4 regions of the Nocardiopsis sediminis genome follow, and region 2 is predicted to be linked to each of the others. Evidence: riboswitches for the same ligand, from Rfam matches in the RefSeq annotation. Region 2 holds a riboswitch; each other region holds the start of a gene.
What was found. A riboswitch is a leader RNA that binds a small molecule or an ion and turns the genes downstream of it on or off. The one in region 2 is predicted to bind cobalamin.

Region 1: linked by a shared signal. The riboswitch ahead of ACFOVU_RS00610 (ABC transporter substrate-binding protein) and the one ahead of cobN (cobaltochelatase subunit CobN) in region 2 are both predicted to bind cobalamin.
Region 3: linked by a shared signal. The riboswitch ahead of ACFOVU_RS15625 (energy-coupling factor ABC transporter permease) and the one ahead of cobN (cobaltochelatase subunit CobN) in region 2 are both predicted to bind cobalamin.
Region 4: linked by a shared signal. The riboswitch ahead of metE (5-methyltetrahydropteroyltriglutamate--homocysteine S-methyltransferase) and the one ahead of cobN (cobaltochelatase subunit CobN) in region 2 are both predicted to bind cobalamin.

The regions. Positions count from the first base shown of each region.
Region 1 is NZ_JBHSBH010000002.1:13,028-17,168, reverse strand. It holds gene ACFOVU_RS00620 (ABC transporter ATP-binding protein) at 1-359, opposite strand, end outside; gene ACFOVU_RS00615 (FecCD family ABC transporter permease) at 382-1,425, opposite strand; gene ACFOVU_RS00610 (ABC transporter substrate-binding protein) at 1,434-2,474, opposite strand; cobalamin riboswitch at 2,542-2,724, opposite strand; gene ACFOVU_RS00605 (hypothetical protein) at 2,844-3,329, shown strand; gene ACFOVU_RS00600 (alpha/beta fold hydrolase) at 3,462-4,141, shown strand, end outside.
Region 2 is NZ_JBHSBH010000015.1:655,036-659,176, reverse strand. It holds gene ACFOVU_RS25425 (cobyric acid synthase) at 1-1,018, shown strand, start outside; gene ACFOVU_RS25420 (hypothetical protein) at 1,278-1,772, shown strand; gene ACFOVU_RS25415 (hypothetical protein) at 1,875-2,387, opposite strand; cobalamin riboswitch at 2,489-2,611, shown strand; partial or broken gene cobN (cobaltochelatase subunit CobN) at 2,679-4,141, shown strand, end outside.
Region 3 is NZ_JBHSBH010000010.1:140,886-145,026, forward strand. It holds gene ACFOVU_RS15615 (Na+/H+ antiporter) at 1-992, opposite strand, end outside; gene ACFOVU_RS15620 (PepSY domain-containing protein) at 1,230-2,030, shown strand; cobalamin riboswitch at 2,452-2,663, shown strand; gene ACFOVU_RS15625 (energy-coupling factor ABC transporter permease) at 2,693-3,418, shown strand; gene ACFOVU_RS15630 (energy-coupling factor ABC transporter substrate-binding protein) at 3,415-3,753, shown strand; gene cbiQ (cobalt ECF transporter T component CbiQ) at 3,764-4,141, shown strand, end outside.
Region 4 is NZ_JBHSBH010000010.1:34,733-38,873, reverse strand. It holds gene ACFOVU_RS15190 (S9 family peptidase) at 1-1,014, shown strand, start outside; cobalamin riboswitch at 1,226-1,461, shown strand; gene metE (5-methyltetrahydropteroyltriglutamate--homocysteine S-methyltransferase) at 1,578-3,893, shown strand; gene ACFOVU_RS15180 (methyltransferase domain-containing protein) at 3,995-4,141, opposite strand, start outside.

The DNA.
Region 1 (4,141 bases), on a different contig from region 2:
CGCACCGCCGCGTCGTCGGCCGCCGACGGCGCCGACCACGCCCGCCGGTGGGGGATGCGGCCCAGTCGCACCACGTCGCGCACGCTCAGGTCCACCTCGGTCGCGGCGTGCTGCTCCACCACCGCGATCCGCCGCGCCGCCGCCCTGCGGCCCACCTCGGCCATCGGGGCGCCGTCGAGCGTGACGACCCCCGACGACGTCGGCCGCACCCCCGCGAGCAGCCGCAGCAGCGTCGACTTGCCCGACCCGTTGGGCCCCAGCAGGCCCACCGTGGAGCCGGGCGCCGGCTCCAGGCTGATGCCGTCGACGATCAGCCGCCCGTCCGCCCGCCACGACACCGCCTCGGCGCGCAGGCTCACCGCCGCCTCCCGTTCCCGCCGGTCACCGCCACCGCCGGCTCCGGTAGAGGATGAACACGAACGCCGGGACCCCGATGAGCGAGGTGACCACGCCCACCGGCAGCTCCTGCGGGTCCAGGACGGTGCGGGCGGCGGTGTCGACCCACACCAGGAAGACCGCCCCGGCCAGCGCCGTGGCCGGCAGCAGCAGGCGGTGGCCGGGGCCGGCGACCGCGCGGGCCGCGTGCGGCAGCACCAGCCCCACGAACCCGATCGCGCCGGCCGCGCTCACAAGGGTCGCGGTCAGCAGCGCGGTCGCGGTGAGCAGCAGCAGCCGCGTCCGGGCGACCGGAACCCCCAGGGACGCCGCGGCGTCGTGGCCGAAGGCGAACGCGTCGAGCGCCGACGCGTTGGCCGCGCACACCAGCAGCACCGCCGCCAGCACGCCGGCGCACAGCCCCACATCGGTCCAGCCGGCGCCGCTCAGCGAGCCCAGCAGCCAGAACAGCACGCCCCGGGTCTGCTCGGCGTCGGCGGAGGACAGCACGATGACCGACGTGAGCGCGGAGAACAGCTGCATGGCCGCCACCCCCGACAGCACGACGCGGTCGGTCGTCCCGCCGGCGGCGAAGCCGAGCACCAGGACGAGCGCGAAGGAGGCCGCCGCCCCGGCGAACGCGCCCGCCGACAGCGACACCGCCCCGCCGCCCACCCCCAGCACGGCCACCAGCACCGCGCCGGTGGAGGCGCCCGAGGAGATGCCGAGCACGAACGGGTCGGCGAGCGGGTTGCGCAGCAGCGACTGCATGATCGCGCCGCACACCCCCAGGCCGGCGCCGCACACCGCGGCCAGCACCGTGCGGGGCAGCCGCAGCTCCCACACGATGCCCTCGCGGATCGGCGTCAGCCCCGACGCGCCCCAGCCGGCGCGCGCGGCGACGACCGCCCAGACGTCGCCGACGGCGATGCCCGCGGGGCCGATCGTGATGGCGGTGGCGACCGAGGCGGCGAGCAGCACGAGGCCGCCGCACGCCAGGACGGCCGCGCGCCCCGCACCGGGGGGTGCGAGGGCTCGGGGGCGGGACATGCGCCCGCTCAGCCGGCGAGCCCGAAGCCGCGCAGCGCCTCGGCCACCTGCTCGACGCCCTCGACCGTGCGGATCGAGGGGTTCATGGCGGCGCCGCTCAGCAGCACGTAGCGCTCGTTCTCGACGGCGTCCAGGTGCCGGGTGACGGGGTGGGACTCCAGGAACTCGATCTTGGCGGCGGCGGACTCGGCGGTCTGGCTCTCGCGGGTGAGGTCGCCGATGACCAGCACGTCGGGGTCGCGGTCGGCCACGGTCTCCCAGTTGATCTGCGGCCACTCGTCGCGGGTGTCGTCGAAGACGTTGCGGGCGCCCACGGCCTCGGTGATGATGCCCGGGGCCCCGCAGCAGCCCGCCATGTAGGGGGACTCGGCGTTGGCGAACCAGTAGAGCAGGGTGACCCCGGAGGCATCGACATCGGCGGTCGCCGCCGCCATCCGGCCCTCGAGGCCGGCCACCAGCTCCTCGCCGCGCTCCTCGACGCCGAACACGTGCGCGAGGTCGCGGACCTCGGTGTAGACGGCGTCCATGGCCAGCGGCTCCTCGCGGGCGCCGTCCTCGCCGCTGTCGGTCTTGCCGCACTCGGTGGGGGAGAGGTAGACGGGGACGCCGAGCCGTTCGAAGTCCTCGCGGGGGGCGACGCCGCCCTCGCCCAGGGTGCCCTGGAAGGACGCGGCGACGAAGTCGGGCTCCTCGGCCAGGACGCGCTCGAAGGACGGGGCGTTGTCGGCCAGGCGGGGGACCTCGGCGTTGGCCGCCTCGAGGTCCTCGGCGACGGGGTCGGTCCAGGTGGCGGTGCCGGCCATGCGGTCGGCCAGGCCGAGGGAGAGCAGGATCTCGGTCGCCCCCTGGTTGAGGGAGACGGCGCGCTGCGGAGGGGCCTCGACGGTGACGTCGCGGCCGCAGTCGTCGACGGTGCGGGGGTAGCCGGCGGCTTCCTGCGGGGCGCCATCGGTGCCGGTGCCGGTGCCGGGGCCGCAGGCCGTGAGGGGCGCGAGGAGCAGGGCGGCGGTGAGGGCGCAGGCGGGTGGGGTACGGCGGGGGGCCGTCATGGGGGTCCTTCGGCGTCGAGGGCTCGGTCGCGGAGCCCGGCGAACGGTGTCGCCTCCGCACGCCGCAAGGCGCCCGGAGGTGCCAGCAGGTCTTCGGACTCGGGATCACCCGGGTGAGGCGCCTTCCCGGACATGTGTCCAGTGGCCGCTGCCCCGCCCGTCCCCCTTACCGCTGCGCGTCAGCTCCGGATTCCCACCGGATTCCCTGACCCGAGAAAGCACGGGTTCGACTGGCGGCCGCAACCTATCACACGGGTGTCCGCCCCCTCCGCCGTGCACTACTTGACAAACGCCGACAAGTACTTGACTATTCATGTCAAGCAGACCGGAATGCGTCGACGATCGGACACGAGAGGGCGGACCGACCACATGGACACCGACGCCGGCCCCCCGGCACACGGCGAGCTCGCCGGCCAGCTCCGGGCCATCGCCGCCGCCCGCCTCCTCGACCCGCTGGAGATCCTGCTCGAAGGCGACGCCTCCGTGGAGCGGGTGCGCAAGCGGGTCGCCGCGTATGCCGACGCGTGGGCGGCGACACTGCTCGGCCCCGACGACCGTGCCGCCGTCTTCGCCGCGGTGCGGCTCATCGCCGCGCTCTACCCCGGCGACACCGCCTTCGATCCGCCCGCGCAGTGGTGGGCCACGCCCTTGGGGCGGACCGTTGCGCGCCGCGTCGGCCACCCCGGAGCCGTCCGGGTCTCCTACGCGGTCGCCGGGGCGATGCTCGGCATCACCCGGCAGGGCGTCCACGACCTGGTCCGGCGGGGAAAGCTCGCGCCCCACCCCGACGGCGGCGTCCGCACCGGATCCGTGCGCGACCGGCTCAACGGGCGCCCCGTCGGAATGGACCCCTGACGGCCCCCAGGCGGGGCCGCACACCGCCCCGGCCGGCGCGCCCCGCGCCGTCCGGCCGACCACTCCCCACACGACTTCCGCCGGCCCGCAGTCGTCCGGCTCCCCACCCCAGGCACCAGAGGATCAGATCCCATGACCGAGACCCGCCACCCCCTCCCGTCCGAGCGCGACCGGGTGATCGACTCCGCCGGCGTGCCCATCGCCATCCGCGACTTCGGCGGTGAGGGACCGCCCGTCCTGCTCCTGCACGGTCTCGGCGGGACCCTGGAGGACTGGGCGCCCGTCGCTCCGCTGCTCACCCCCCACCGGCGGGCCGTCGCTGTCGACCTGCGCAACAGCGGGCACTCCGGGGACGGGCCCTGGGAATGGGACGCCGTCCTGGGCGACATCGAGGCCGTCGCCGCGGCCATCGGCGAGCCGGAGCCGGCGGTGGTGGGCGCGTCGATCGGCGGCATGATCGCCGTCCTGTGGGGCGAACGCCACCCCCGCTGCCCCGGTGCCGTCAACCTCGACGGCCACCCCGTCCTCGGCGTGGCGCAGCGCCACCCCGGGCTGGACCCGGACCGCGCAGCCGAACAGCGCGAAGGGCTGGCCGCGGCGTTCTCGGCCATGGAGGCGCAGCGGGCCGACCCCCTCGGTCCCGACGCCGCCGAGGCGCTCGCCGAGGCGGCGCGCGCCGCCGCCCGCCGGATCGGCGCATCGGAGGCGTCGTTCGCCGCGAGCGTGTACCGCAACCTCACAGCGGCCGACGGCGCCGGCCACCGCTTCCAGCGGCCCCTGCCGGAGCCCCTGGCCCGGATCCGCCGCGCCAT
Region 2 (4,141 bases):
CATGCACGGGACCCTGGCGCTGCTGGAGCCCGCTGATCAGGCGCTCATCGCCGGGTTCGTCGTCAACAAGTTCCGCGGCGCCCCGGAGCTGCTCGAACCCGGGCTGGACATGCTCCGCGGGCTCACCGGCCGGCCCGTCTACGGTGTGCTGCCCTGGCTCGACGGGCTCTGGCTGGACGTCGAGGACTCGCTCGCACTCAGCGTGGACCGCGGCCCGATGCGTCCGCCCCAGGGCCCGGAGACCCTGCGCGTGGCGGTCGTCCGGACACCGCGCATCAGCAACTTCACCGACATCGACGCGCTCACCGTGGAGCCCGGTGTCGACGTCCGCTTCGTGACCGCCCCCCACGAGATGGAGGACGCCGACCTCGTCATCCTCCCCGGCAGCCGGGCGACCGTGGCCGACCTGTCCTGGCTGCGGGAACGGGGCCTGGCCGACGCCGTTGCCCGACGTGCCCGCGCGGGCCGCCCCGTCCTGGGCATCTGCGGCGGGTACCAGATGCTGGCCCGGGCCATCGACGACGATGTGGAGTCGGGCGCCGGACGGGTGCCCGGCCTGGGCCTGCTTCCGGCCGAGGTCCGGTTCGCGGCGGAGAAGACCCTGGGCCGGCCCGAGGCCGTGGAGTACGGCCATCCGGTCGTCGCCTACGAGATCCACCACGGGGTCATCACGGTGGACCCCGATGACCCCGCGACGGTGCCCTTCCTCGACGGGTGCCGCCGTGGCTCGGTGTGGGGGGCGACCTGGCACGGGGCGTTGGAGAACAACGGGTTCCGGCGGGCGTTCCTGGCGGACGTGGCCCGGACGGCGGACCGGGGGTTCGTGCCCGCTCCCGATACCGACTTCGCCGCGGAGCGCGCGGCCCGGCTGGACGCGCTCGGCGACCTCGTCGAGAAGCACATGGACACCGGGGCCCTGCTGCGTCTGCTGGAGGACGGAGTTCCCGAGGGGATGGCGGTCGTGCCGCCTGCCGGGGTGTCCGGCGCCTCTTCGGCTGGGGTGGGCGGAGGCGGGTGATCCTCTGCGGTCCGTGCCGAGCCGTTCGTCGCCGATCGGCGGGGGCGCTCACGCGTTCGTGTGGGGCTGTGGACGACGGGTGGCGGGGATGTCGCCGGCCGGTTACGGTTGGTGGTGTTCAGCGGTCAGAGGATACGCGGACCCCTCCGGCCCACCGTGGTGGGCGTGGTCAGGGGCTCCTGCGACGCGATGGGGGCCGCCAGTCCGTGCCCGTACGGCCAGTCCGGCGGGCGATCCCCTCACCTCTGTGGAGGCTCCGGTGACCACCACCGATTCCGCTGTGTCCGCATCCGCCGATTCCACCGCCTCCGCCGGCTCTCACGGGTGCCCCGATGAATCCGACCCGGCCGGCCACGGCGACCGCGTCGTGCTCACTCTCGATCCCGCGACGCTGGGCGAGCTCCGGCATGCCGCGGGCCGGCAGGATCTCGCGTCCTACCTGTGCGTCCTGGCCGGGCGCCATGCCCGCTGGAGCGAGCTGCGCGGATGGCTGTCGCAGCTCGAAGCCGCCTACGGGCCGCTGCCGCCCGAGGCGCTGGAGCGCGTCCACCGGCACATGCTGGGTCTGCCCAAGCACAGCCGGGCGGGTTCTCCGTCGTTGTCGGTCGTCTTCAGCGCCGAGGAGTTCGCCGCTCTGGCCACCTCCGCGGGCGACCGGCCGCTGGCGCCGTTCGTCCGTGATCTCGTGATCGACCATCTGACCGCCTCGGGTTCCACCGATTCCGGTCCCGGGGGTGCCGGGCCGGGCTGCTGAGCGGTGCGGGCGGTCGTGCGGGCCACGGCCGCCCGGCCGGAGGAATCCGGCCCGTGGTGGTCCGTCCGTGGCGGGCGGGCCCCGTCTCCGGGGGCCTGCTCGCTACATCGCGGCGAGGCTGCGCGCGTAGTTGACCTGCTGCATCACCTGGTGGCCGGTGCCCGGGCCGTGGGCGGGGATCATCGTGGAGTGGAACACCCCGTTGCCCTGCACGGTCACCTGGACGTGCCCCGACACCTTGCGCTCCCTGATCAGCAGGAACAGCAGGCCCAGCAGGCAGAACCAGAAGAAGAGGATGGCGATCACGATGGCGTAGGCGGGGATTCCGTCGGACACCGTGGTCATGTCGGTGACCGTCCAGGTGCTCCCCTTGATCGGGAACCTGCCCGCCGGGGTGATCACCTCGGTCTGTGTGATGGTGATGTCGCCGATGGTGGCCAGCGGCGGGTGGCCGCCTGCCGGAGCCGGCATCGCCTGCCAGCCGCCGGTCTGCGGAGTCTGCCCATAGGGAGCCAGCTCCCCGTAGCCGGGCGCGGCCGGCTGCGCATAGGGGTCGGTACCGGGCGCCTGGGGGTATTCCTCGCCCGGTCCGGGCTGTTGGGGGTAATGGGTCATGCTGGGATTGTGTCAAACCCCGGGAGGTGATCGGACCGGACGGGGGACCAGCGCCGATCCGGTCCGGTGCCTTCTGCGAGGATGGTCGCCGACGGCGCGACGGAACGCGGTGCGAATCCGCGGCTGTCCCGCAACTGTGAGGGGGGAGCCCGCCTCGAACGACGCCACTGCCGGACCGTCCGGTGGGAAGGCCGAGGCCGGCGCTGATCCCCGAGCCAGGAGACGCCGCACCGTCGTGACACCTGTCCGGTCGCGGGGCGAGGACCCCGCACTCTGTGAAGAGGGACCCGCGTGGCCGCCACCATCCTGCTGCTGTCAACGGCCGACACCGATCTGCTCGCGGCCGGCGCCGCCCGAGCCGGTTTCCGCACCGCAAACCCCGCCCGCACCTCACCCGAAGACCTCCCCGCGCTGCTCGACGGCGCCGACATCGCCGTGGTCCGCCTGCTGGGCGGGGTCGAGGCCTGGCCCGGCGGGGTCGAGGCCCTGCGGGCCAGCGGCCTGCCGCTCGTGGCGCTGGGCGGCGAGGCCGCACCCGACCCCGGGCTGATGGCGCTGTCCACGGTCCCGTCGGGTGTCGCGACCGACGCCCACGCCTACCTGCGCGAAGGCGGCGTCGCCAACCTCCGCCAGCTGAGCCGGTTCCTCTCCGACACCGTCCTGCTCACCGGCGAGGGGTTCGACCCGCCGCAGACCATGCCCGAGTTCGGCGTGCACGAGCGCCCGGCCCCCGCCCCCGATCCCGGCGGGCGCCCCACCGTGGCCGTCGTCTTCTACCGCGCCCACGAGCTGTCGGGCAACACCGCCTTCATCGACGCGCTGTGCGACGCGATCGAGGACGCCGGCGGCGTCCCCCTGCCCGTGTTCTCCGGCTCGCTGCGGGGCCTGTCGCCCGACTCCGCGCCGGAGCTGTTCGCGCTCCTGGGCCGGGCCGACGCCATCGTCACCACCGTGCTCGCCGCAGGCGGCGCGGTGGCCGCCGACGCCAGCGGGGGCGGCGACGAGGACGCGTGGGACGCCGGAGCGCTCGCCCGGCTCGACGTCCCGATCATCCAAGGGCTGGTGCTCACCTCGGGACGCGACCAATGGCGGGCGTCCGGCGCCGCGCTCACCCCCATGGACGCCGGGATGCAGGTCGCCATCCCCGAGTTCGACGGCCGGCTGATCACGGTGCCGTTCTCCTTCAAGGAGATCGGCGGCGACACCGACTCCGGCCTGCCGCTGTACGCGGCCGACCCCGAGCGCGCCGCGCGCGTGGCCGGCATCGCGGTGCGCCACGCACGCCTGCGCTCCGTTCCCGCGGGCGAGCGCCGCCTGGCCGTGGTGCTGTCGTCCTACCCCACCAAGCACTCCCGGGTGGGCAACGCGGTCGGCCTCGACACCCCCGCTTCGGCCGTGCGGCTGTTCCGCGACCTCGCCGCGCGCGGCTACGACCTCGGCGGCGACGACACCCTGTGGCGGGTTCCCGGCCCCGACGAGGACCGCCGTGACGACGACGGCGACCCGCTGATCCACGCTCTCATCGCCGCCGGCGGCCACGACACCGAATGGCTCAGCGAGGACCAGCTCGCCGCCGCCACCGCCCGCGTGCCGCTCGACGACTACCGCCGCTGGTTCGACGCCCTCCCGGCCCCGCTCCGCGACTCCATCACCGCCCACTGGGGCGAGCCTCCCGGCGAGCTCTACGTCGACGACTCCGGCGGCCGGCCCGAGATTGTGCTCGCCTCACTGCGCTTCGGCAACGTCGTCCTGAT
Region 3 (4,141 bases), on a different contig from region 2:
TGGGGCCGGCGGTCGACCAGTCGGATCGTGTAGGCGGCGACGATGAGGAAGGCGAAGCGCACGGCGACGATCACCACCCAGACGACCACGACGCCGGCCAGCGCCGCCCACAGGTCGGTGCTGACCAGGGCGCGCAGCGTCGTCTGCGCCTCGATCCCCACCAGGACGAACAGCGCCGCGTTGATCAGGAAGGTCGCCAGCGTCCAGAACGCGATGGTCTGCTGACGGGTGGCGGCCACCCCGATGCGCGGCCCGACCCGGCTCATCACCAGCCCGCAGACCACCACGGCCAGCACACCGGAGGCCTCGGCGAGTTCGGCGAGCAGGAAGGCGCAGAACGGGATCAGCAGGATCAGCACGTTGCCGAGGAGGGGATCGGTGACGCGGCGCCGCGCCAGGACGCCGAGCCAGGCGATCAGCGCACCGGCGGCGATGCCCCAGGCGTAGGCGAGGGCGACCCGCCCGCCGATGCCGCCGGCGCTGAAGGGCTCCGATCCGACCGTGACGCCCACGGCGATGCCGTAAAGTACCAGCGCAGTACCGTCGTTGACCAGGCTCTCGGCTCTGAGCGCGGTGACGGTGCGGCGCGGCAGGCACCCGGAGAGGGCGGCGACCGCGGTGGCGTCGGTGGGGGCGACCGCCGCGCCCAGAACCCACGCCGGCCCCCACGGCAGGCCGAGGGCGTGCGCGGTGACCGCCACGGCGGCGGCGGTGACGACCACCAGCAGCGTGCTGTTGAGGACGATGCCGCGCAGCGTCGCGCGGATCTCCCGCAGCGACGTGGTCAGCGCCTCCCAGTAGAGCAGGGCGGGCAGGAACACCAGCAGCATCAGCTCGGGCGGCAGGTGGATCCGGCGCAGAGCGGGCACGAACCCGAGCGCGATCCCGGCCAACAGCAGGAGCACCGGCGCCGCGACCCCGGTGCGCCGCGACAGCCCGCCGCACACGAGGATGACCGCGCCCAGCATCACCACCAGCTCCAGAGCCGCCACAGGTCCTCCCCCCGCGATCATCATCCGCCCGGCGGGCAACGGGGCCGGGCCGCGACACTCTCACCCGGGGCGGTGCGAAGCGGGGGAGCCGCCCGAGGCAGGGGCCGGGACGCCCCTCGAGATCAGGATGAAGAGCGGCCCAATCTCAGAATGAAGAGGGGCTCAGACCACTTTCATCCCCTCCTCATCGCGGTGCCGGATGCTGGAACCCCGAACCACCGCTGACAAGGAGTTGCCATGCGCGCCAGGACGACGATCCTCCTCTCCTCCGCCGCCGGGCTGCTGGCCGCCGGAGCCGGGGCCTACGTACTGGCCGGTGATCCCGAACAGCCGGCGGACCCGATCCGGGTCAGCGCGGTCACCGCGGGCGGCGCGTCGAACGGAGCGCCTGCCGATGCGGGCGCGTCGAATGGGGCGCCTGCGGATGCGGGCGCGTCGAACGGCGCACCTGCCCATGCCGGTGCGTCGACGCAGCCGGCCGCCGGGACCGAGCAGCTCACGGGCGTGCTCAGCGCCGGGGACGACCCCGACGACTGGCGGGTGGCGGACGTCGACGTCGACTTCGGCCCCGAGGAGTGGCTGCTGACGAACCCGGAGGCCGGCGACCTCGACGGCGACGGCACCACCGACCCGGTCTTGGACGAACTGCGCGCACTTGAGGGCCGGGAGGTCACCCTGGACGTGCGCTATGACGATGACGACCACGATGATGACGACCGCGACGACGATGGCGATCGCGACGATGACGACGACAATCGCGACGCCGACGCCTTCACGATCAACGGGACCACCTTCCGTGCCCCCGAGGGCCCCGCCCCGTGGCAGAACACGGGTGACAGCCCCGAAGCCGACCGCGACACGGTCGCCACCGCCGCCGAGCAGGCGATCGGCGACGGCGCCCAGGCCACCGAGGTGGAGCGCACCGACGAGGACGGCTGGGAAGGCTGGGAGGCCGAGGTCCGCGCCGCCGACGGCCGGGAACACGACGTCCTCCTCGACGCCGCCGGCGAGGTCATCGACACCCGCACCGACGACTGAACCCGCGACGTCCGCCAAGAGGCCCCGCGAAGTACCCGATCACCGGCAAGGTGATCGGGCCCGGCGGCCGCCCCGAGGACACGGTTTCGGGCGCGCCGGGCTTTTCCAGCCGACGAACGGAACCCACGCGACCTCGGGCGCGGACTCCGGAGTGAACGGCATGGACGGGCCGGTGAGCGGGGCGCCTTCCGCCGGGGCCGACGATGCCCCGATCCCGGCGAGCGGTAAGGGCCCGGTGAATGCACAGGTTCGGGGCCGGTCGCCTTCTCCGATGAGGGCTGAACCCCGTCACGACCGGGCCGGCCGACCGCCGTATCCGGGCGACGGAGGGCTCGCCGGCCGGCCGACGGTGTCGGTACCCCCTCGCCTGCGCCGCACCCCCGGTGCGGAGACGGGCTATTGCGCGGGACCATATGCCGCCGTACTGTCGTGGGGCCGTGGTGTTCGGGAAGTCCGGTGGGAAACCGGCGCGGCCCTCGCCACTGTGAACGGGTAGTCCGATGCCCCGTCCCACCGCCTCCGGCGGTGCGGGCGGCGACGGTCACTGGAGGCGCCTGCGAGGGCGTCGCCGGGAAGGCCGGCGGAGGGCGCTGACCCGCAAGCCAGGAGACCGGCCACGGCGTGACGACCGTCCACGAGGTGCTGGAGATGGGTCTCCTGATATGCATATCGCCGAAGGCTTTCTGCCGTGGCAGCACGCAGCCGCCTGGACCGCTGCGTCCGCCCCTTTCGTCGTCCACGGCGTACGGTCCCTGACCGCCGCCGTCCGCGCCGACCCCGACGCCAAACTGCTCATCGGCGCCTCCGGCGCCTTCTGCTTCGTCCTGTCCGCCCTGAAGATCCCCTCGGTGACGGGCAGCTGCTCGCACCCCACCGGCGCCGGCCTGGGGGCGATCCTCTTCCGGCCGCCCGTCATGGCGGCCCTCGGCACGATCACCCTGCTGTTCCAAGCGCTGCTCCTGGCACACGGCGGGCTGACCACGCTCGGCGCCAACGTGTTCTCCATGGCGGTGGTGGGCCCGTGGGTGGGCTACGGGGCCTACCGGCTGGTCCGCGCGGCCACCCGCTCCCTCCCCGAGACGACGGCGCTGGGGGCCGCGGTGTTCACCGGCGCGGCCCTGGCGAGCCTGAGCACCTACACGGTCACCAGCCTCCAGCTCGCCCTGGCCTTCCCCGATCCGGCGGGCGGCCTCGTCGGGTCGTTCGTGAAGTTCGGCGCGATCTTCTCCGTCACTCAGGTGCCGCTCGCGGTCATCGAAGGCCTGGTGACCGTGGTGATCATGCGGCTGCTGACCACCGCGAGCCGCGGCGAGCTGCTGCGCCTGGGCGTGCTGCGCGCGGCCGGCGGCCCCGCGGCCCCGGCGGCGGCCGACGGAAAGGCGGTGTGACCGTGCCCAAGACCTCGACGACCTGGCTCCTGGTGGCGGCGGTCGCCGCCATCGCCGTGCTGCCCCTGCTGATCGGTGCGGGCGACCACCTCGCCGAGCCCTTCACCGGGGCCGACGGGCAGGCCGAAGACGCCGTCACCGAGCTGCGCCCCGGCTACGAACCCTGGTTCGCCCCGCTCTACGAGGCCCCCTCCGGCGAGGTCGAATCCGGCCTGTTCGCCCTCCAGGCGGCCATCGGCGCGGGGGTGATCGGCTACTACTTCGGCGCCGCCCGGACCCGTAGCCGGCTGCGCGCGGAGCGGTCGCCCGATCCGGGCACACGCGACTCCGGCTGACCGGCGCGGCATGCTCGCGATCGACGCGGCCGCCTACCGCAGCCCGTGGCGGCGGGTCCACCCCGCCGCCAAGGGGGCCTTCTTCGGCGGCCTGCTCCTATGCGCGCTGACGCTGCCGGCCTGGCCGGGCGCCCCACTGACGGCGGCGGTCGCGCTGGCGGCGGCCCTCGGCCCGGCGCAGGTGCCGCCGCGGGCCTTCGCCCGGGCGGCGTGGGCACCGTTGGCGTTCATCCTCACCGGCGCGGCGACCCTGCTGGTGGGGGTCGGGGGCGGCGACGGGCTTCTCGCGTGGACGCCCGACGGAACCGCCTGGGCCGCGGAGATCAGTGCCCGCGCCGCGGCGGCACTCGTGTGCCAGCTCGGCTTCGCCTTCACCACCCCGCTGGCC
Region 4 (4,141 bases), on a different contig from region 2:
CACTTCGCCACGGTGCTGCCGCGGCTGGCCGAGCTGTCCGACGGCGACCTGGCCCACGTCTCCTGCGACGCCACGGCGCAACGGTGGGTGGTGGACTTCACCCACGACCGCGATCCCGGTGTCACCTGGTTCTACGACCACGCCACAGGGCAGGCGCGCCGCCTGTTCCGGCCGTTCCCGCACCTCGACCCAGCCCGGCTGTCCCCGGTCACCCCGATCACCGTCACCGCCCGCGACGGACTTGCCCTGCCCTGCCACCTCACCCTACCGGCCGGGGCCGAGCCGCGCGGCCTGCCGACCGTGCTGCTGGTGCACGGCGGACCGTGGTACCGCGACAGCTGGGGCTACGACCCGGAGGTCCAACTCCTGGCCAACCGCGGCTACGCGGTGCTCCAGGTCGACTTCCGCGGCTCCACCGGCTACGGCAAGGCCCACACCCAGGCCGCGATCGGCCAGTTCGCCGGGCGCATGCACGACGATCTGATCGACGCCTTGGACTGGGCGGTCGCGCAGGGCCACACCGACCCGGACCGGGTCGCGATCTACGGCTGCTCCTATGGCGGCTACGCCGCACTCGTCGGGGCCGCGTTCACCCCGGACCGGTTCGCCGCCGCCATCAGCTACACCGGCATGTCCGACCTCGCCGACCTCATCCGGTCGGTCGTTCCGGTCGCCCGCAACGCCATCGAGAACAGCTACCTGCGCTACATCGGCGACCCCGACGACCCCCGCCAGGAGGCCGACATGCTCGCCCGCTCACCCATCAGCCGGGTCGACGACATCACCGCACCGGTGCTGCTGATCCACGGAGCCAACGATGTCCGCGTCGCCCGCCGCCACTCCGACCGCATCGCCGATGCGCTTCGCTCCCGCGGCGCCGAGGTCGAGTACCTGCTGAATGAGGCCGAGGGCCACTGGTTCATCAACCCCGACAGCAACATCGAGCTGTACCGCACCATCGAGCGCTTCCTGGCCCGGCACCTGGGCGGACGACGGTCGTCGGCCACGTCCTGATCGACGGCGGGCGGTCTCTTCATCCGCGCCTGCCATCCCGGGCCCAGGCCGGTGGCCGCCGGTCAGCGCACCGGCCTGGGCCCGGCGCCGAGGTCGGCGTGCATCTTCATGGTGGAAGCAGCCGCGTCACACTTCTTCGACTGCAACTCATTTTTCGTCGCGATCCGCTCACACGGGCGGATCGAGGCCCTGAAGCCCGGCTGCCAACCGCTACAGTGGCAGGGCAGCTGGTTCGGCCGCCGCACGGAATCACGGCGGTGGCCGAGGTAAGAGGGAACCCGGTGCGAATCCGGGACTGCCCCGCAGCGGTGAGTGGGAACGACCGCCGTCAGTCTCCGCGGAGACCAGCACTGAGCCCAGCCGGCTCGGGAAGCGATGGCCAGTAGGAACCCGGCGTGCGCCGGAACGCCCACGAGTCCGAAGACCTGCCCGCTGTGCGCCCCACGACCGTGGGGTGCAGGCCGAGACCTCGCGGGTGGGTCGTCGCCGGATCGCGATCGCGTGCCGGTCGCGCTTCGTCACGCGCTCCCGCAGGTCCACGCGGACTCGCGAAGGAGAGCCCCGTGACCCAGACCACTGCGACCAGCCGCGCCACCGTGCACGGCTACCCGCGCCAGGGCGCCCACCGGCAACTGAAGAAGGCGACCGAGTCCTACTGGGCAGGCCGCATCGACGCCCACACCCTGCTCGGAACCGCCCGTGAGCTGCGGCTGCACAACCTGACGCAGCTGCGCGACGCCGGCATCGACGAGATCCCGAGCAACGACTTCTCGTTCTACGACCACGTCCTGGACACCGCCTGGATGCTCGGCGCCATCCCCGAGCGGCACCTCGCCGCCGTCCCGGACACAACGAGCACCGCCGGCAGGCTCGACCGCTATTTCGCGATGGCGCGCGGTACCGCAGACGCCCACCCGCTGGAGATGACGAAGTGGTTCGACACGAACTACCACTACCTCGTCCCCGAGATCGGGCCCGGCACCCGCTTCACCCTCGACCCGGGCAAGCCCCTCGGTGAATTCGCGGAGGCCTTGGAGCAGGGCGTGCAGACCCGTCCGGTGCTCCTCGGCCCGGTCACCTTCCTGCTGCTGGCCAAGGACCCGACCGGTACCGAGGGGTTCCGGCCCCTGGACCTGCTCGACCAGGTGATCCCGCTGTACGCCGACCTGCTGCGGCGCCTGCACGAAGCGGGCGCGCAGTGGGTCCAGCTCGACGAACCCGCGCTCGTCACCGACCAGCCGGCCGAGGTGCTGGCCAAGGTCGCCGACACCTACGCCACCCTGGCGGCCGCGACCGCGCGCCCCAAGATCGTGGTCGCCTCCTACTTCGACAGGCTCGGCGACGCGCTGCCGGTGCTGGCCACGTCGGCCGTCGAGGGCCTGGCCCTGGACTTCACCAACGCCGCCGCGGCCAACCTCGGCGGCCTCGCCGCCGCCGGCGGCATGCCGGGCAAACGCCTGATCGCCGGGGTCGTCAACGGGCGCAACATCTGGGCCGCGGACCTGAGCGCCGCCTTGAGCACCCTGGGCACACTGCTCGGGCTGGCCGGTTCCGTGGACGTCTCGGCATCCTGCTCGCTGCTGCACGTGCCGCTGGACGTGACCCTGGAAACCGGCCTCGACCCCGAGATCGCCGGCTGGCTGTCGTTCGCCAGGCAGAAGCTCGACGAAATCGTCACACTGCGACGCGGCCTGACCGAAGGCCGCACCGCGATCAGCGACATCCTGCACACCAACCAAAGCCGCCTGGCCTCCCGCGCGGCGTCGCCGATCGTGCGGGTCCCGGCCGTGCGCGACCGGGTCGCCGCGGTCACCGACGCCGACCTGCACCGCATCAGCCCCTATGCCACGCGCCGCCAAGCCCAGCAGGGCCGACTGCGCCTGCCCGAGCTGCCGACGACCACGATCGGCTCGTTCCCGCAGACGCAGGAGCTGCGCACGGCCCGCGCGGCCCTGCGCGCCGGCACGCTCGACCACGCCGCCTACCGCGACGCCATGCGGGCCGAGATCCGCGCCGTCATTGCCGAGCAGGAGCGAATCGGCCTGGACGTGCTGGTCCACGGCGAGCCCGAACGCAACGACATGGTCCAGTACTTCGGTGAGCAGCTCACCGGGTTCCTGGCCACCCGGCACGGCTGGGTCCAGTCGTATGGGACCCGCTACGTGAGGCCGCCGCTCATCGTCGGCGATGTCTCGCGCCCGGCGCCGATGACCGTCGAGTGGGCCGCCTACGCCCAGAGCCTGACCGAGCGGCCGGTCAAAGGCATGCTGACCGGCCCGGTCACCATGCTCGCCTGGTCGTTCGTGCGCGACGACCAGCCCGAAGGCGACACCGCCCGCCAGGTCGCCGTCGCCCTGCGCGACGAGGTTCTCGACCTGGAGCGCGCGGGGATCTCGATCATCCAGGTCGACGAACCCGCCCTGCGCGAGACCCTGCCGCTGCGTACCGCCGACCGCGCGGCCTACCTGGACTGGGCCGTCGCCGCGTTCCAGCTGTCCACCGCGGGTGTGCGGGACGACACCCAGATCCACACGCACATGTGTTACGCCGAGTTCGGCGACGTCCTGGCGGCCATCATCGACATGGACGCCGACGTGATCAGCCTGGAGGCCGCGAGGTCGGCCATGGCGATCGTCGCCGATCTGGCCCGCGCCGGATACGCCAACGAGGCCGGGCCCGGCGTCTGGGACATCCACTCCCCGCGCGTCCCCTCCGTCGAAGAGATCGTGGGCCACCTCCGCACCGCCGTCGGCGCGTTCCCGCCCGGCCGGCTGTGGGTCAACCCCGACTGCGGGCTCAAGACCCGCGGCTACCCCGAGGTGCGGGCCACCCTCGCCAACCTGGTCGAGGCCACCGGCCACCTGCGGGCCCGGCCGTGACGAGCTGACCGCTTTCCCCGCGGCGGGCGGCCACCCGCCCGCCGCGGCGCCCGCACAGCGCCCGGCCCGGTATGACCACGTCGACCGGCCAGCGCGACCGGCTATCCCTGCGCGGCGACGAGGAACATCGGCACCGCCACGAAGATCCGGTTCGTGCGGGCGCGCTCGGCCTGCTCGGCGAGCCAGCTCTCCTCGTCGGTGATCCGGTGCAGCAGGGCGAGCGCGGTGTCATCGGTGAACACACTGGT